2 regions of the Aliidiomarina sp. genome follow, and region 2 is predicted to be linked to the other one. Evidence: predicted binding sites of a transcription regulator. Region 2 holds the regulator's gene; the other holds the start of a gene.
The links. Region 2 encodes LexA, which represses DNA repair genes until DNA is damaged. Its sites were predicted from a motif close to TACTGTATNNNNATACAGTA; they were not measured.

Region 1: the regulator LexA is predicted to act here: its motif matches at 5,841-5,860, upstream of ACNA7P_RS10605 (ImuA family protein).

Annotation. Positions count from the first base shown of each region.
Region 1 covers NZ_JBLRWZ010000051.1:138-8,102, reverse strand. Annotated here, with positions in the region: gene ACNA7P_RS10620 (gamma carbonic anhydrase family protein) at 1-302, shown strand, start outside; gene ACNA7P_RS10615 (error-prone DNA polymerase) at 362-3,619, opposite strand; gene ACNA7P_RS10610 (Y-family DNA polymerase) at 3,619-5,064, opposite strand; gene ACNA7P_RS10605 (ImuA family protein) at 5,109-5,816, opposite strand; gene ACNA7P_RS10600 (acyltransferase) at 5,953-6,861, shown strand; partial or broken gene ACNA7P_RS10595 (mechanosensitive ion channel family protein) at 6,858-7,965, opposite strand, start outside.
Region 2 covers NZ_JBLRWZ010000030.1:6,396-18,965, forward strand. Annotated here, with positions in the region: gene ubiA (4-hydroxybenzoate octaprenyltransferase) at 1-609, shown strand, start outside; gene ACNA7P_RS08705 (SCO family protein) at 636-1,286, opposite strand; gene cyoE (heme o synthase) at 1,329-2,216, opposite strand; gene ACNA7P_RS08715 (COX15/CtaA family protein) at 2,216-3,283, opposite strand; gene ACNA7P_RS08720 (hypothetical protein) at 3,342-3,926, opposite strand; gene ACNA7P_RS08725 (SURF1 family protein) at 3,923-4,675, opposite strand; gene ACNA7P_RS08730 (DUF2909 domain-containing protein) at 4,694-4,912, shown strand; gene ACNA7P_RS08735 (cytochrome c oxidase subunit 3) at 4,937-5,824, opposite strand; gene ACNA7P_RS08740 (cytochrome c oxidase assembly protein) at 5,835-6,416, opposite strand; gene ctaD (cytochrome c oxidase subunit I) at 6,422-8,026, opposite strand; gene coxB (cytochrome c oxidase subunit II) at 8,038-9,180, opposite strand; gene ACNA7P_RS08755 (hypothetical protein) at 9,590-10,018, opposite strand; gene lexA (transcriptional repressor LexA) at 10,015-10,638, opposite strand; gene plsB (glycerol-3-phosphate 1-O-acyltransferase PlsB) at 10,797-12,570, shown strand, end outside.

The DNA of each region.
Region 1 (7,965 bases), on a different contig from region 2:
TGATTATTGGTGATGATGTAACGGTAGGCCACCAAGTAATGTTGCACGGCTGCACTGTGGGTAATCGGATTTTGATTGGCATGTCGGCCACGGTAATGGATGGCGCCGTAGTAGAGGATGATGTAATCATTGGTGCCGGTTCGTTGGTTCCGCCTGGCAAATGTTTAACGAGTGGCTATTTATATGTAGGCAGCCCTGTGAAACAAGCGCGCCGCCTTACGGATGAAGAGCAGGCTTTTTTAAAGAAATCTGCCGAAAATTATGTATGGTTAAAAAACGATTACTTAGCAGAAGCAGAGTAATCACAGCACATAACGCATATTGCTCGCGGCATAGTGACAAGCTGAGCGAGCAGTAATCGTTAATGGAAATCACGTGATTTAACTTGGGCATTTGGTAGCTGCCCAGTTAAATCACGTAAATCTCCCGCCACAATATGAATAACATCACCTTCAATTTCCAATACACCCTTTACTTGTAACAATTGGGCCTTCAGCCACTGCTTGCGTTGCCGGCGAGCCAGCTCTTGCCAGAGCACTACATTAATAGTGCCCGTATGATCTTCTAAGGTTAGGAAGGTAACGCCACTCGCGGTACTTGGCCGTTGCCGATTCGTAACTAGGCCGATAACCGTTACCAACTGCCCTGAGCGTAGGCTCGGTAACGCATTCGCTGTATGATGCTTCGGTAACACATCTAACTCATGCAATAGTGCTAACGGGTGCTTGCCTAAGGTAAGCCCTAAGGATTGATAATCTTCCTGCATGTTTGCAAATTCATTTGGAGCAGCAAGCGCGTATTCATTCATTGGCTGCTCATGCACGTTCAGTAGCGAAAGCTGCTCTGTTTCCCGTTGGGGATTGGGTTCACGCAGGGTGGTTAAATTCCAGCGCGTTTGATAACGATTACCACTGAGCTCAACAAGAGCGTTTGCACTTGCTAGTAACTCTTTACCCCTATCACTAAAGCTGCACGCCTCACAGATTTGCAAAAACTCCTGCATATCCGTGAACCCAGCAACTGGCCGGTGCTGCAATAACCGATTGAGCTCGTGCTGCACTAACCCCTTGATTAAGCGAAAGCCAAGCCTGATCATCGGTTCTGCTGCGCTCTTTGCCGAAGGCTGCGCCGGGGTTTCTGCTGAAACACTAAGTGCTTGTGCATGCTGAGGCTCTGCAGATGGTTGTAACGCATGATTCCAGGTACTGCTATTAATGGAGATCGGTAACACTGCTACCTGATGGCGGCGCGCATCTTGAATTAATTGAGAGGCGGTGTAAAAGCCCATTGGCTGGCTATTCAGCAAACCAACATAAAATGCGGCCGGATAGTGGCACTTCAACCATGAGGAAGCGTAAGCTAAGTTGGCAAAACTAGCTGAGTGAGATTCTGGAAAGCCATATTCACCAAAGCCACAGATTTGCTCGAATAACCGTTCCGCAAATTCTTGGCTATAACCTCGAGCGCGCATGCCGTTAATTAACTTTTCTTGGAATGCCATAAGTTTGCCTTTGCTGCGCCAGCTCGCCATCGCACGCCGCAACGCATCGGCCTCACCACCACTAAAGCCGGCTGCTACCATGGCTAATTTAATTACTTGCTCTTGAAAAATAGGAACGCCCAAGGTGCGCTTGAGCACTTGCTCTACTGCGGGGTTAGGGTAGGTAATAGATTCTTTGCCTGCGCGGCGCCGTAAATAGGGATGCACCATATCACCTTGAATAGGCCCTGGCCGCACAATGGCAATTTGAATCACTAAATCATAAAAGCAATTTGGCTTTAAGCGCGGCAGCATGTTCATCTGCGCCCGAGATTCAATTTGAAACACGCCTACCGAATCAGCTTTTTGCAGCATTCGATACACCTGTGGATCATCTTGTGGAATACTCGCCAAACTATGTTGCACGCCATAAAAATTTGGCAATAACGCAAGAGTTTTACGAATTGCTGTAAGCATACCAAGCGCTAACACATCAACTTTGAGCAAACAAAGGGCTTCAATATCATCTTTATCCCACTGAATTACCGTGCGCTCTGCCATAGCCGCATTCTCAATCGGCACTAAATCGGCTAATTCGCCCGCGGCTATAACAAAACCACCCACATGTTGCGAAAGGTGCCGTGGAAAACCCAGCAGCGCCTCGGTAAGCATCAGCAAATGCGCTCCTTGCGGATGATTCATTACGCCCATTTGCTGGAGTTGTATGCGCCAATCGTTTTCACTATCACGACGATCTAAGCGATTTAAAAACTGTTCAATTTGCGCCTCTGGAAAGCCCAGTGCTTTACCCACATCGCGCAGCGCACTACGTAACCGATAGGTGATTACAGTAGCCGCCAACGCCGCTCGATTACGGCCGTATTTATTATAAATATACTGAATTATTTCTTCGCGTCGCTCATGCTCAAAATCAACATCAATATCTGGCGGCTCATTACGCTCTCGAGAAATAAATCGCTCGAATAGCAGCTGTGATTGCGCTGGGTTTACCGCCGTAATTCCTAAGCAATAGCACAATACCGAATTGGCCGCCGAGCCTCGGCCTTGGTGCAAAATATTCTGCTGCCGCGCGAATACCACAACATCGTGAATGGTAAGGAAGAAGTGCGCATAGCCTAGCTCTTCTACTAAGGTAAGCTCTTTTTCCAATTGCTCACGAATTGCCTTTGGCACACCATTCGGATAGCGCCAGCGTAAGCCCTGCAAGCCAAGCTGGCGTAAATAACCATTAGCGGTAAAGCCTTGCGGCACTACTTCAGCAGGGTATTCATAGCGCAACTCACTTAAGTTAAAGCTACAGCGTTGCGCAATTACTTCTGTTTCTGCCAACCATTTTGCCGGCAGCAACTGCTCGAGTTCTGCTAACGTGCGCAAACTCACTTCCGCATTCGCAAGCCGCGAGAAACCTAATTTGGCCACCGGAATGTGCTTGCGGATGGCTTGTAACACATGCAATAACGGTAACCGTTCTCGGTGGTGTATGCGTACGCCACCTGTAGCCACTATCGGCCAGCCGGTAGTGGCCGAGAATTGCCGCAAATACTGCATCTGTTGCCGATCCGTGGGCTGCAAATAGCGTTGGTACATCAGCCAACAACGTTGTGGAAATGCAGTTTGTAATTGCTGCGCTAGTTCTGCAATTGGATTCCTAGAAGCACTGGAGGGCGTGGTAAATTCCGCAGTTGCGGCAGTTACAACATCAGTTGCACACTGATGATTACCATGAGCTGGTTGCATAAACCGCGGTAACCACAATAATAAACAGTTACTTAAATCACTCTCGAGTAAATCTTGCGCCGCAAATGTGTAGCTGCCTTTTTCGGCAGCACGCCTACATTGGCTAATGAAGCGGCCGATTTGGCCATAACCTTGGCGATTTTTGGCTAGTAATACGAATACTCCAAACTGCTGACAGCGAAACTCACTGCCACTAATTAACTTCAAGTTTGCTTGCTTACTGGCTTGCCAAGCTTTTACTAACCCCGCATAAGAGCATTCATCAGTGATCGCAATCGCCGAATAGCCGAGTTGAGCTGCTTGCAGCACTAACTCTGCAGGAGAAGATGCCGCTCGCAAAAAACTGTAGTGGCTTAAGCAATGCAACTCTGCATAAGCCATTAGCTAAACCAACCCTGCTGCCACCAGCATTGCTGCTGGTAATCGTAAAACAACCAACCGGGTTGCCCAAGCGCATTTAACCCCAACCAGTAATCTCGGCATACTCCCTGAGCAATACCATTCATATCATGAGGCTGGGGCTGCCACCACGGCGTACAGTGCCGCTCTGGCCCGCGCAATAGTTGCCATTGTTGTATTTGTACCGGTTGCGGCTGCGGTAACAGCCATAACGGCCTACCCAAAGGATGTGCACCCAACTCTTGGGCCAGCGCGGTGTTTTTACCAGCCCCTTGTGCGGAGGTTAAGTATGCACCGGCCGGAGAGCGCTGCCAGGCCTGTTCTGGTAACCATTCGTTGGCTGTTTGCACTGCAAATACTCGCGCTTGCCCAAGCCGAAGCTGTAATTCATTCAACAGCCGCGGCAATGGCTTACGTTGCTTTTTGCCACTATTGAGTAAATCACCATGCTGTTTGCTACGCGGGTGCAACTGCTTAGCTTGTAAACCGAGCTCTAAAACAGGAGCGGCTAACTTCAACGCCACTATTTTTAACTGACAAAAATTATCTAGCTCATTTGCTAAATAAGCACCATGGGCCAAACCGATTTCTATACGAGTGGGTTCATGATCACGATGGTGTAACACTAACTGCAAATAACGCGTTTCTTGCTGCCGGCCTTCTAAGAAGTGTTCTAGCTCTTGCAGCATTCGCTTTAATGGAAACCGCAATGCTTGCCAGCTACGCGCTTCTGCCACTAAACAAAAACGTTGATAAAACCATTGCGGTGGCTGGAAGTAGTGTAGTAATTCATGCTGCTCACCTTGAATACGCGCCAGCCATTGCACTAACTCTTGCCCCATGCGTTGCCCCGCCAAAGCACGTGGAATAGCCTGCAAAGCTCCAAGCGTGTGCAAGCCCAAGCGCTGTAGTTTTTCAATTAGTTTTGGGGCGCAGGGTAAGTAGTGAATCGGCACATCGGCCGCATTTGTTACGCCCGCCTGCGCCAACATTTTTGCCACTAAAGGGGTGGCACCAGAACCGCATTGATAGCGCAATTGCCAAGGAGCAAGCTGCAGCATTAACTGCTGTTGGCTTTGCTGTATATCAGGATACAACTTCCGCATTGGCTTTAAATCAAGCCAAAAACCAGCCGGGGCATCAAGGCTAATAAGCGCAAACACTTGGTACAAATCGGCTGCCAGCTGTTGCAATAAATGCCGCTGTTGAGCCTCTCGATAAGGATAAGCCGCTAAATTCTCAGCCAGCACCCAAGCATCTGATAATGAGCATCCGGGTTGAATCCCCATTACCATCGCCGTTTCATTGGCCTGCACCACTCGCTGCTCCTGCTGCCCATACAACACTGCGGGTAAGCCCTTTAATTCAGGTTGTAACGCTTGCATTCGATCCAACTGCAGCGCAGGTAACTGCACATATACCCACATATATTCGCCTATATCGCTATTCGAAAGCCGCTACCAATAAGCTGCTAACCGGAAGGCCAGCGAGGTAATGGCTGCCGTGGCAAGCGAATCGGCCAGCCACCGTTACGCTTTAACAACTGCCACTGCACATTTGCCAACTGCGCTACATTATCGCGGCTATGTGCAGGCTCAACATGCACACGTAAACGCGTTGCATAACTACGCGCTTCCTCATTTTGCACACCCGTAATCACAAATACCCAAGCGTCACTCTCGGCTGCAGCTAGGTGCAAACGGCGTACTGCTGTAGCGCTAAGCTGTTCCGCCCAAAGCAGCAGCATCGCTACTTGGCCACTATGCAATATTGTTTCCGCAGCCCATAAGGCATCTACCGCATTGGCTGGATTAATCACAATGTGCTGCGCAGCACTACTGCTAGAAGTTTTTGCTATTGCGTTGTTTGCCTGCAGTGCTAGCATTCCTTGTAATGCTGGAGCATACGGAATGGCTGGCGGCGCTAACCAAAATACAGGCCGCGCTAGTTCGGCTGCTTTTGCAATGCCAGCTGCAAGCAAACTTAATTCACCACTAAATAAATGTGCACATTGCAATTCATGCACCCGCCCACATAACCAGCCTCCGCCAAGCGCTTGGTCCAACACACTCTGGCCACTCGATACATGCACATCTGCTTGCTCCCTAGCACTACAAGGCCTTGCATTACCTTTCCATAGCGAACCGCGCTCAATAAGCTGTTGCAGCTCTGCATGCATTACGCTCTCCTTTGAATACCAAAATACTGTACGTATATACAGTGTATGCAATTCTATTTTCTTTGCAAGGAGTTCTGCGTTTTAGGTAAGTTAAGGTATGATTAACAAAGAATAAAAATTATAGGGAAGCATGCTTATGTTGCATTTTTTACCAGCTCCATTGCGGGTACTGTTTAATTTTCTGTGGGGCGCTATCGCAACCGCAGTAATCGGTATCACTATTATTGTTTTGGGTATTTTTAAGTTCATTATTCCGATTCCGGCTGTGCAGCGTTTTATTTCGCGCTTAGCCAATGGCGCGTTTCGCGGGTGGGCTTATGCAGTTTCAGCAATGTTTCGTATTAGTTACTCAGTAGAATGGTTTGTAGAAGGTGATATTCCGAACGATCGGAATGGTTGGTTCATGATTCTCTGCAATCACATGAGCTGGGTAGATATCGTGGCTCTGATGCACTTATCGCGTAAGAACCTACCCATGCCACGCTTCTTTCTAAAGCAAGAGTTGTTTTGGGTACCGATTATCGGTGTTGGTTGTTGGGTGCTCGATATGCCGTTTATGAAGCGCTACAGCAAGGAGCAAATTGCGAAACGCCCAGAGCTAAAAGGTAAGGATATTGAAACCACGCGAGAGAAATGTGAAAAATTTCGCAATATTCCTACTACGGTGATCAATTTTTGCGAAGGCACGCGCTTTACAGAACAAAAGCGGCAACAAAAGCAAAGCGCTTATCGGCATTTATTAACCCCAAAAGCAGGTGGAACCTCATTTACGTTGCAAGCCATGGGTAATCAATTTCAAGAAATCCTTGATATCACCTTGGTATATCCTGATCGGCAAAGCAATCGCTCTATCGTGCTAGATTTGTTGGCCGGTAGGTTGAAAAAGATTTATGTATATATTGATCGCATTCCAGTAACCGACGATTTGCGCGGGGATTACTTTAATGATCCCGAGTTTCGGGATCATTTTCAAAGCTGGCTAAATAGCCGTTGGCAATTAAAAGATGAGCGTATTCAAGAAGTGCTAGATCGGGAAACCCTTTAATCCGGCTTGTCTTCTGGCACCGTAGTTTTTACGCTCGTATCACGCAGTGAGCGTAAATCCACACCGCTTGGATGCTGGTAAACACGCAAGCCAAACTCCGGCAGAATAGAAAGAAGGTGATCAAACAAATCAGATTGAATTGCCTCGTAATCTACCCAAGCTGTAGTATTGGTAAACCCATATACTTGCAGCGGCAAGCCATCAGATGTTGGCGCCAACTGCCGTACCATCATGGTCATATCTTGGTGTATGCGCTGGTGGTGCTTCAAATAGTTTAAGATATAAGCTCGGAAGGTACCGATATTCGTGATACGCCTAGTATTTGCAGGCTCTTTACCTTCGTCTTTAAGTGATTGATTCCAATCATCAATTTCTTTCTGTTTACTTTCTAGATACTCACGCAATAATCGAAAGCGCGATAATCGAGTTTTATCTTCATCACTCAAAAAGCCAATACTTTGCTGATCCAACAAAATATTGCGCATAATACGCCGGCCACCCGAATCTTGCATGCCGCGCCAGTTTTTAAACGAATCGGTAATAAACCGGCGGGTAGGGATGGTGGTGATGGTTTTATCCCAGTTCTGTACTTTTACCGTATGCAGGGCAATATCAATCACATCGCCATCCGCATTCAATGCTGGCATTTCTACCCAATCACCCACTCGCACAATATCATTCGAGGAAATCTGCATGCTGGCCACTAGTGAAAGTAAGGTATCTTGGAATACCAGCATTAATACAGCTGCCATTGCCCCAATACCGGAAAGCAGAATAACCGGCGAACGATCAATTAACGCCGCAATAATCAGAATTGCCGATACAAGGTAAATAACGATTTTTATAACTTGGATGTAGCCTTTAATGGGCTTTAAATGCGAATCCGGTTTCTTTTCATAGATCGTATTAATAAGCGTTAACGCGCCATTAATCGCCAATGCCACAGTAAGAATCACAAAGGCATTGGCCACATTTTGAATAACTGCCACAACAACTTCTGGCACTTCAGGCACCCAAACAATACCTACCGAAAGTACTAATGCGGGAATCACATTAGCAAGACGAGCAATAACAGATGATTTAGCAATCTCATGGGTGCGGCCA
Region 2 (12,570 bases):
GAAGCACTCATTTTATTCGCCATCTTAGTGATTTTAGCGTTTATGTTGGTGCTTACGCTCAATACCCTTACCATTCTTCTTAGCTTCGTTGCCGTTGCACTTGCTATCGCATATCCATTTACCAAACGCATTACTCACTTACCGCAGTTTGTGCTTGGTGCAGCGTTTAGTATGGCGATACCCATGGCGTTCGCTGCAGAATCAAACCAATTACCATTTGTGTGTTGGGTATTGTTTGTAGCGAATACGCTCTGGACAGTAGCCTACGATACTCAGTACGCCATGGTGGATCGTGATGATGATCTGCGCACTGGCATTAAATCCACCGCGGTATTGTTTGGCAAATACGACCTCGCCATTATCGGCTTACTGCAAGGCGCTACTATTCTATTGTTGGCTCTAGTGGGCTGGTTAATTCAGGCCACCTTCTTATTCTGGGTAGCACTCATCGTAATGGCTGGTTTTTTTGCTTGGCAACTATGGCATATTCGCTATCGCGATCGAGATGCCTGTTTTCGCGCTTTCCGGCAAAATCATTATGCCGGTATGATGATTGCGATCGGCTTAGCGTTACACTTTTGGTTGCCAATGCCGTTTGGTATTGCCTAGTGCAAACGGCCACTTATAATTAAGGATTACAATTGCAGTTCACGCTCTAAGTAACGGGCCATTTTCTGGAAATCATTTACTAAGTGATTCGGGTTCACTACCGCCAATTCACCCAACTCGTGGGATGGCCGAAATATAGCCTGTTGCTCACCGCGAGGGTTCACTAAAATGATTGCTGAGCTGTGATTTACCAAGTAGTTCTCTTCATCTTCATCAGGAATCGAATACATCAAACCAATATTACGCACAAATGGATAGAGCTCTTTGTGCTCAGCACGCACCCCATAAAACCCTTCACCAAAGAAATCAATGTACATCGCCAAGCGATCGATATCATCGCGTTGTGGATCCACGCTAATCATCCATACCTGCACCGGATAATCGCTTGCAGCAGCAATATCCTGCCAACGTGATTTCAATTGCGCCATCGTGGTTGGGCAAATATCTGGGCAAAAGGTGTAGCCAGTGAACAACATTGTCCACTGCCCTTCTAAGGCACTCAAGCTCACATCTTCACCATCGCTACCCTCTAACTGAAAGGGCGCAATGGTGCGCGGGTTATCGTAGATACGCGCCGATTCCAATACCGGCGATTGCGAGCTTGTGAAATGAAGATATGTGTATGCACCCGCTACTGCGATTGCCACCATCAATATCAAGCCACCCAATCTCTTCATTTCGTACCTCTTCATATGTGTATTAATGCACTACTCATGCATTTACACTACATAGTGATCAACAAGTAGTAATACGAATAACACCATCAAATGCCAAATCGAAAACTTAAACATATTAAATGCAGTATGTTTTTCTGGGCGATATTTTAGCTTCAATGCATAGGCCAAAAACCACAGGTTTAATACCGTAACACCAGCTAAATATAACCAACCGCTCATGCCCACTAGGTAAGGCAATACACACACCACACTGAGTAACACTGTGTACAACAAAATGCACGTTTTGGTAAATGCGATGCCATGGGTTACCGGTAGCATTGGTATTTCAGCTTTCGCATAATCCTTGGCGCGATGTACCGCTAGTGCCCAAAAATGTGGCGGTGTCCAGGTGAATACGATCATCACTAGCAATAACGGATAGGCATGAATCTCACCGGTTACCGCGGTCCAACCAAGTAACGGCGGCGCTGCTCCGGCTAAACCACCAATCACGATATTCTGCGGTGTTGCCCGTTTCAGATACATGGTGTAAATCACCGCATAACCCACCAAACTGGCAAGGGTAAGCACTGCAGTAAGGCGATTTACGAAAACATCTAAAACAATATACCCAAGCGTGCCAATGACCATGGCGAAAATAAGTACTTTGCGGGGAGACAACGCCCCGGTAGGTAACGGTCGCCGTAATGTTCTGGCCATTTTCGCATCAATATGGCGATCTACAAGGTGGTTTATTGCCGCAGCCGAACTTGCCATCAAGCCAATGCCTACAAGTGCCGGGATTAAGATGTCAGCGGCAATCCATGACGTAGTTGCCAACGCCATACCCACCAAAGCGGTAAGCAGTAACAGTGCTACTACACGCGGTTTGGTTAACTCTAAATACTCTCGCCAGCTTGCGCGTTGGCTTATTGCGATTGATTTTGCCATTACGCATCTCCCTTATTTATCGTTGTTTTTATAGGACGTTCGCTACCAGAATGTTCAGGTTTACGATAGCGCAAGTTTACTTTGTATAGCGCATAATTAAGCGCAATTAAGCTTACCATCAGCAAAGCACCTACAAAATTGTGCATTACGGCCACCAGTAACGGTAAGCTTGCCACTACGTTAGTGATCCCCAATAGAATTTGGACAATGAGTAATACTGTAATTACAAACGTAAGGCGGCGTATCCAAGCGCTTTGCGCAAGGCGCCACAATTTCCACAACAATAGCGCCATAACCGCCATCACTACAATAGCGCCAAAGCGATGCGCAATATGCATGCTCATTCGCTCAGTATAGCTGTGTACTCCAAATTCGTAATTATCGGCCTCAGGTAATGAAAACGCGCCCGCAAAATCTAGGCGCTCTGCCCAGTTGCCTTCGCAGATTGGTAACTGAGTGCATGCCAATGCCGCATAATTTGCTGCTACCCAACCACCAGCGGCAATTTGCGCTATTACCACTACTAAGCTTGCCGCGGCAATAGTGCGCAATGCGTTTAAGTTTGTTTCCAACACCAACTGTGGCGGGTTTTCTCGTAAGTACAGCAACGCGAGTAAGCTAAATGTAGAGAAGCCACCTAACAAATGCAGCATTACGATTACCGGCTGCAAGTTCATGGTTACTGTCCACATTCCCAGTGCCGCCTGGAAGGTAATGAGCGCCAAGATGAGCAGAGGCAGTTTAAGCGGCTTCCTTACTTCTCCAGTAGCTTTTAAACGCTGATGGCGGCGCACTGCAACAATCGCAATGGCCAGTACTAATAGGCCCAATATGCCTGCAGCATAACGATGAATCATTTCGTTCCAAGCTTTGAAGTGCTCCACTGGCCGTTCTGGAAAACGCATTTCTGCAGTGGTAACCGCAGTATCACTGTGGGGCACCGCTAAAAAACCATAACAGCCCGGCCAATCTGGGCAGCCCAAGCCCGCATCGGTTAAACGCGTGTATGAGCCTAAAATAATCACCACCATCACAAGGCCTAGGGTAATTTTTAGTAAACGTTGCATCATCTTTTTATCCTTCTCATGCAGCCGTTATTCGCAGCTTGAAAACTAATAGTAATGGTTAACCAACTCGCGATAATTTCAATAGCTTCTGTAAATCTGATAATAAATCACGGCCTTGCATCACCACATCACGGCGATCCTCACTACCTGGATACCACAGCACTACATTGCCTACAGGATCAATAATCATCAACGCATGCTCTGGGATTGTTACCAGCATTTCTTGTGCCTCTGGCGCATACACCAAGGTAACCATACTATCGGCCTGTAACTCTGGTAACTCTTGCGCTGAACCTACCCCCGCGATTGCCACTGGTAATACGCGCTCTTGTTGCCGGCCTAGTGCGTGAAATAACTGCCCAGCCACGTAGAGGCTATTTAAGCAGGCTTCTTCGCAATGCTCTGGCATGCTATAAGCTATCCGCCACTTGGCGGGTAAAGCGGCATTAGCAGCTTCAGTAAACTGGATCTCAGGCTGTACCAAGTTCCCTTTATTACTTACACCGCTTTCATACCAACCCATCGACAATACTAACTTTGCCGCAAGCAACGGCAATAGGAATACCGCAGCAACGATCAACAACACCCGTTGGTTCTTCTTCTTAAACTTTAATTGATCTGGTGTGAATTCTTGCTTACTCATTCCTGCTCCTGTTTCGCTGCCGGTTTCTCACGGCTAGCCACGAAGAAAATAATTAGTGCCGCTAACGCTAACCCAAACCATTGCACCGCATAGGCATAATGTCGATGGGGTGTCATTACCACTACTGGCCACTCGCGCACGTAGCCAAATTCGGCATCTGGGCTTTGCAGCACCATAAATGGCGCCAGCGGTAGATTTAGTGCTTGAGCCATTTTATCAAGCTCCGGGTATTGAATTCGCAATGGCCACCCCGGCTGCTCAGTAAAGCTTTGCTCACCGAGCATAAATGGATTTTCTGCCGGTAAGCGCACACGCCCAATCACGGTAACGGATTCTGTTGGCAAGCTTAGGTTGGGTAACTGGGCGCGGCTGCGCTCGCCAGGAATCCAACCTAAATTAACCGGCAGCAAGTAAGGGTTTAAATCTGCACTGGCGGCTAACGCCAGCACGTGATAGCCCGCCCTGCCTTGATGAATTTGGTTATCGATGTAAAACACATACTCTGGGTGTAAAGTTGCGGTAACTCGCACTTCTGAATCAGGCTGCGTAGCAGCTTGGGCAAGATTGTCTGCGTGTAAAACGAATTGTTGTTCTGAGGCTTCATAGCGATCAATAATGGCTTGTTTTTCTTGCCCACGGTCGATTTGCCAAAAACCGAGCTTGACCATTACTACAATCGCAAGCAAAGTAATCAACAGCGCTCCAGGATGGAAGCGAAATAATAATGAACCGAGGCGAAGGACTGTCATAACAACTGAGGACCTGCCGTGTTAGATACTATTCTCAAAATACTACTCGTCGCATTACTGCTTTATATCATTGCAAACTTATTTCGAGGCTTGTTCAGTGCGCTCAAAAACGATCCCGATGCACCGCCAATGTCACATTACATAGGTCGTCGTGTGGCATATTCTGCGCTTGTGATCTTATTAATTATCCTTGCGCTTGCATTTGATATTACTACATTAAATCAGCGCCCCTACTAACCCGGGGCGCCACCTTTTTGGTTGTTAAATAATATATACAAATACAAACAGTATCAGCCAAACCACATCTACAAAGTGCCAGTACCAAGCCGCCGCTTGAAAGCCAAATTGGTCATCTTTAGTAAAGTGCCCTGCCATTACCCTGCCTAGCATAATGATCAGTAAGGTAACCCCTAAGAACACGTGAATACCATGTAAACCCGTTAATAGGAAGAAGGTATTCCCATACACGCCCGATTGCAGGGTAAGCCCTAAATCACGGTAAGCATGCACATACTCATACATTTGCAAGCCAAGGAAGATTAAGCCCAATACAATTGTAACAACCAACCAATTAGTTAACGCCTTCCGTTTCGCCTCTTCTAAGCCAACATGGGCAAAGTGCAGGGTTACCGATGAAACCACCAAAATTGCGGTGTTAATCAATGGTAAACCTAACCAACCCATCGCCTCGGTTTCAGTGCCACCTGGCGTTAACGTTAATGGCCATATCGCTTCAAAGTTCGGCCATAAAATAGCACCGGTAGCCGCGTTGTTACTTGCACCGCCCAGCCATGGTAAGGCGATCATGCGCGCGTAAAACAAAGCACCGAAAAAAGCCATAAACAGCATTACTTCGGAAAAGATAAACCACAGCATACCTTGTCTGTAAGAACGGCCTAGCTGAGCGTTATACAAACCAGCGCGTGATTCCCGAATTTGATCACCAAACCAACCCACTAACATAATGATTAGTACCAAGAGGCCGGCACCTAGCACATAATGGCCAAAGCCTGCTTCTTGTCTTGATGCTTCAATTGTAAAATGGCCGGCACCAAAGGCGATTAAACCCAGCGCAAGAGCCCCCACGATTGGCCAGATACTCTGATCTGGCACGTAATATTTTGTATTATCCGGTTTTTCAGTATTCATTCGAAACCCCTTATTCTGCCCGGCTGGCAGTAACCCGAACTTGGTCGGTTAGGTCATACATCATGTAAGATAATGTGAACCGCGTAATGTGATCTGGCAAATCAGGATCCAGATAGAATTGCATGGGCATTACAGCTCGCTCGCCTGCTGCTAAAGGTTGCTGCTCGAAACAAAAACATTCAGTTTTGTTTAAATACAGCGACGCTTCACCTGGGGATACTGAGGGTAATGCCTGCGCAATCACATTCTTATCGGTGCGGTTCTCAACATAAAAATTAACTACTTTTACTTCACCTGGGTGAATTCGAATAGAACGAACCTCGGGAGAGAATTCCCATGGAACCCCACGGCTAACACGCGTGTGGAACTCCACGGTTACTACCCGGGATTGATCAACCTGCATACCATCGATAGTTTGTGCAGCAGTATTGCTGGTACGGCCATTAAAGCCCGTTATTTCACAAAACTTTTCGTATAGCGGCACCAAGGCAAAACCAAAAGCAAACATCAACATCACCGAGGCCAATAGCCGAGTAATTATCCGGCTATTGTTCGGGCGCGCTGCTTTCTTTTCTTCGTTCTGTTCACTCATTGCAGTTATACCTTAGGTGGCACATCAAAGGTGTGGTATGGCGCCGGTGAAGGCACTGTCCACTCTAAGCCTTCAGCCCCTTCCCATGGTTTCGCTGGTGCGGGTTCGCCTTTCTTCAGAGCGCACTTCACAACTACAGCTAAGAAAATAAGCTGCGAGAAACCAAATAAGAACCCACCAACACTTACAATCGCATTAATATCGGCGAACTGCAGGGCATAATCTGGAATTCGGCGCGGCATGCCTGCCAAACCAACGAAGTGCATTGGGAAGAACAAAATGTTTACTGAAATAAGCGAGCACCAGAAGTGCATCTTACTCAGAAAATCATCGTACATAACCCCAGACCACTTCGGTAACCAATAGTAGGCAGCAGCTAGAATCGAGAATACCGCGCCCGATACCAACACATAATGAAAGTGAGCTACTACAAAGTAGGTGTCATGGTATTGGTAATCTACTGGTGTAATTGCCAGCATTACTCCGGACAAACCACCAATGGTAAATAGCACCACAAACGCAATTGAGAATAACATCGGTGTTTCAAATGTCATTGCACCGCGCCACATGGTGCTTACCCAGTTAAATATCTTCACTCCTGTAGGCACCGCGATCAGCATCGTCATATACATAAAGAATAGCGACGCAAAGGTTGGCATCCCGGTAGTGAACATATGGTGAGCCCATACTAAGAACGACAAGCCTGCAATTGACGCGGTAGCGTATACCATTGAGGCGTAACCAAATAACCGCTTACGCGCAAATGCCGGAATGATTGCTGATACGATACCAAACGAGGGCAGAATCATGATGTATACTTCAGGGTGCCCGAAGAACCAGAATAGATGCTGGAACAACACTGGGTCACCGCCACCCGCCGCATCAAAGAATGATGTGCCAAAGTACTTATCAGTAAGTACCATGGTAACTACACCCGCCAATACTGGCATCACTGCAATAAGGAGGAATGCAGTAATAAACCATGTCCATACAAACAGTGGCATCTTCATATAGTTCATGCCAGGAGCCCGCATGTTCATAATGGTAACGATTACGTTAATCGCACCCATGATCGAGCTCATGCCCATAATATGCATCGCAAATACAAACAGCGCCGTGGAATCTGTACTGTAAGTAGTAGAAAGTGGAGCATAGAAGGTCCAGCCGAATGCTGGGGCACCACCGGGCATAAAGAATGACGATAGCATAATCAGAAAAGCAAATGGTAAGATCCAAAATGACCAGTTGTTCATGCGTGGTAACGCCATGTCCGGCGCACCAATCATCATTGGAATCATCCAGTTGGCTAAACCAACAAATGCTGGCATTACCGCACCAAATACCATAATCACACCATGCATGGTGGTCATTTGGTTGAAGAAATGCGGATCAATAATTTGCATGCCTGGCTGGAACAATTCGGCGCGAATCATTAACGCCATGCTGCCGCCTAACAGGAACATCGCAAAACTAAACCATAAATACATCGTACCGATATCTTTATGGTTGGTAGTAAATAACCAACGTTTAATACCTGTTGGCTTGTGGTCGTGATGATCGTGATCATCATGCGCCGCTGGGGCGCTATGGGTATCAGTAATAGTGCTCATAGCAATGCCCCCTATTGGTTACCTTGAATGTGATTGTGGATATCCGCAGCTTGCACAACATCGCCAGTATCGTTACCCCACGCATTGCGTTGGTAGGTAACAACTGCTGCAATCTCACTCATACTCAAACTGTTTCGGAACGATTGCATTGCGCTGCCAGCCACGCCGTTCACCACCACATCAATATGGCGCGCGCGATCATTCAACGCCACTTCTGATCCGGCAATCGCCGGGAACACTCCGGGAATACCTTGGCCGTTTGGCTGATGGCATGCCGCACATTGGGAAAGGTGAATTTGTTGACCAATGCGCATAAGCTCGTCTTTATCCATTTCCATAGACAATAAACGCTCTTCTTCAGCACGGCGTTCAGCTAAGCGCTGTTCTTCACCTTGAATCCAAGCCTCGAAGTCGGCTGGTTCTTTGGCAATCACCACAATCGGCATAAAGCCATGATCACGGCCGCACAGCTCAGCACATTGGCCACGATAAATGCCTGGCTTATCTACGCGAGTCCATGCTTCGTTGATATAACCCGGGTTGGCATCTTTCTTCACTGCAAACTCAGGCACCCACCAAGAATGAATTACATCGTCTGAAGTAATCAGGAAGCGAACCTTTTTCCCGGTTGGGATCACTAATGGGCGGTCCACTTCAAGGAGATAGTTCTCAGTTTGCGGTAAGCGGCCATAAATCTGTTCTCGAGGAGTTGCCATGTTACTCAGATATTCAACATCGTAATCCAAGTAGCTGTAATGCCAACGCCATTGCGAACCGGTAACCAGAACACTGAGATCAGATTCACTGGTATCGTCCATTTTGATCAATGTAATAGTTGCCGGTACGGCCATCCCAATCAAAATCAAAAATGGGATTACTGTCCACGCAATTTCAACCTTTACGTTGTCATGGAACTTCGCTGGTTCAACACCACGGCTTTTGCGATGCCGAACGATTGAAATGAACATTGCAGTGAAAACCACTACGCCAATAGCAACGCAAATATAAAAAACCAACATGTGCAGATCGTACACTTGCCGGCTTATATCGGTTGCACCACGGGTAAGATTTAACTGGCTTGGTTGCGCCGAAGCAATGGTTGCTGTGAACAACGCTATCGCACCGACGAGCAGGCTCGTTAGTCTCACTTTCACTCGACTTCTCCTCTTATTCTTAGGCATCTTCAGGTGCTGGGGGCAGAGTATGAAGATTTCGAAGAACAAAGAGGTTAGCAAGGCAGGAACAACATTTCCCCAAAAAATCCCAATGCTTGCATAACCTTTTGTTATTATTTTTTGCCTTAATGGCAATTATTGTTTAGGTATTATCAAGTCGCTGAAACGAATTACTTAGGTATTACGCACATAAGTATACTTCTTCGTAACCACAGCGGGTTATTTGATGTGGATCAAAATACCACCAAAAATGTTAATAAAAAAGGGGTTGTTGTTAACAACCCCTGGGGAAACTCCAAAATTTTTGGAGTGAGTGGAGACGGAATGTTTGTTTTTTAAACAAAGCTGTTCATTTAATAATCTCGCTAAGATTTCTTAGTGCTTGTTTTTAATGCACCGCAGCTGGTTGATAATCAGGTGCAAAGATAAAGTTCAACGCTTTGCTGGCTTTTGCCGCCAATTGAATCCGCTGCTTATCACGGCCGCTATAAGGTGTTAACCAAGCGATAACAAGTTGGCTATTATCAATAAGTAACGCCTGTTCCGTAGCCCACAACGCGGTTTCGCTGTTGCTAGTAGACACCTTACGAATGCGATCTGGCCGAATACCTGCCGCGATAAGCTGAGCGATAAGTGTACGCGGGGGCTTACCGATTACAGTAACCCATTGGTCATCGCGCTTACGCATCGTGCTTAAGGTTGCCCAAAGTTGCTGATGCATTGCTTGTTCAGAAACATTTACACATTGAGTGGCAGTATTTTCGTTGCCCCAAACCCCAGGGTGGGCAAATTTCCGAGCTAAAGAAGAATAATTCATAACCAGCCTCCATTGCGAATTACACCTACGGCCAACCCTTCAATGGTCATAAACTGTTGGGTTAGATCTACCTGAATAATCGAAAACTCTTCGTTTTCGGGATGCAGGAGAACCATATTTCCGCGGCGTTCAAAGCGTTTTACGGTAACGTCGTCTTCCACACGGGCAACAACTATTTGGCCATTGCGGGCTTCGTTGGTTTTATGTACTGCAAGGATGTCATTATCAAGGATGCCGATTTCTTTCATGCTCATCCCATTTACCCGAAGCAAGAAATCGGCATGTGGATGAAACATCGATTGATCTACTTGATAATGCCCTTCGATGTGCTGTTGCGCTAATATCGGCTCACCGGCAGCTACCTGCCCTATTAAAGGTAAGCCAAGGTTATCCACCAAAGTGGCGTCTTCTTGAATTAGGCGAATACCACGCGACATGCCAGGCATCATTTCAATCATGCCTTTTTTCGCTAAAGCCTTTAAATGCTCTTCAGCTGCATTCGCCGAACGAAAACCTAAACGCTGAGCAATTTCAGCACGCGTTGGTGGCATACCTGTTGCTTCAATATTAGTGCGAATCATATCGAGAATTTGTTGCTGTCTTGGCGTTAACGGACGCATATCATCACCTGTTTATTCATACAGTACACTGTTAGTATATACAGTAATCCATACAGCGCAACTTTTTTTGAACAATTTTTGCCAGAGCAGCAACAACCCGTTAAAAATGATATTCTATGCGCAATATATGGGTTGCTTGGTTAGCTGCCGGAGAAGAAATGAGAACAACATCGTTAATGTATAAATTGATTCGCCTACCTGTAAGTTGGCTCACCAAGGTTTCAGCGATCGCTGACGAACATGAGCAAAAGCCTTCGGCGCCAGACCACGTGGTGTACGTAATGCGTAGCCCTTCTGCCACCGATCTTGTGGCGGCACGGAAAGCAGCTCACGCTTTACAGTTACCCGATCCAACCGAGCCGCTAGCGCTGAATGGCAAGCTTTATGATCGGGTGTTGTATCTGGAAGACCCAAAACGCAGGTTGGGGCAAACACCGCAAGATGCATTCGTGGAGTTACTCAACCTACATCAGCAGAATTCCAGCTACAACGTACATATGTACCCAATAGGTCTTTTTTGGGGCCGTGAGCCTGGCCGTGAGCATAATGAAGGCCGCACCATGACCGCGGATATCGAAGTTCCCGGCAAATTTCGTAAGTTTTGGTTGGTGTTATTTTCTGGCCGCAATATTCTGGCTCGAGTTTCACGGCCGGTAAGCTTACGTACTATGGCCACAAGCCACGCCAGTGATGTGGAACTTGCCCATAAACTTACTCGCGTTGCTCGCACCCACTTTGCCCGCCTTCGCTATGCAGTTGCGGGGCCTAAATTACTCGGGCGCGAAGCAATGATCCAAGAGCTATTGGAATCTTCCGCGATTCGAGCAGCCATCAACGAAGAAGCTCGCGCAAAGAAAATTACTGAAGCACAAGCAGTAAAAAGAGCGCGTAGTTATTTACATGAAGTTGCCGCTGATTATCGAGAGGGCTTGGTGCGCTTCGGCGATCATTTCCTTACTTGGTTATGGAACAAAATCTATAACGGCATCACCGTTAAAAACGGCGATATCATTCGGAAACTAGCCCAAGATGGTCATGAAATTGTTTATGTTCCTTGCCACCGCAGCCACATGGATTACTTGTTATTAAGTTATGTAATCTACAAAGAAGGCTTAGTACCGCCGCACATTGCTGCTGGAGTAAACTTAAATTTCTTCCCAGTAGGCACAATATTTCGCCGCGGTGGCGCCTTCTTTTTACGCCGTAGTTTCCGTGGTAACAAACTGTATTCCACTGTGTTTCGTGAATATCTCACCCGATTATTTCGCAAAGGTTATGCGGTTGAATACTTCATGGAAGGTGGCCGCAGCCGCACCGGTAGGCTATTGCAGCCGAAAACTGGCATGCTCGCAATGACCCTACAAAGCCAGTTACGCGGCGTGAATCGGCCAGTTACATTTGTGCCAGTATATCTGGGCTACGAACATGTAATGGAAGTAGCTACTTACCATGGCGAACTCAAAGGCGCGAAGAAGGAGAAAGAATCGGTATTTCAAGTATTCGGAATTCTACGCAAATTACGCAACTTTGGCCACGGGTTTGTAACCTTTGGCGAGCCACTGCGGCTTTCCGAGTATCTTGATAACACGCAGCCTGATTGGCGTGATTCAGTTACCCGTGGAGCTGAAGAACCAGCGAAACCACGTTGGTTAACGCCAGTTGTGAATGATTTAGCTGATATTATGATGCGCCGCATTAATGACGGTGCAGCGTTGAATAGCATTAACTTAACTGGATTAGTACTGTTAAGCGCTGAGCGCCACACATTAACTAAAGAAGAGTTACTTGCGCAAATTCAATGCTACTTAGCGTTGCACCGCGAGGTTCCTTACAGCAATGATATCCATGTACCCGAATGGGAAACTGAAGCGCTGTGGGAGCATTTAACAAAGATGGATAAGTTAGCGATTAGCGAAAACAACGCTGGTTCAG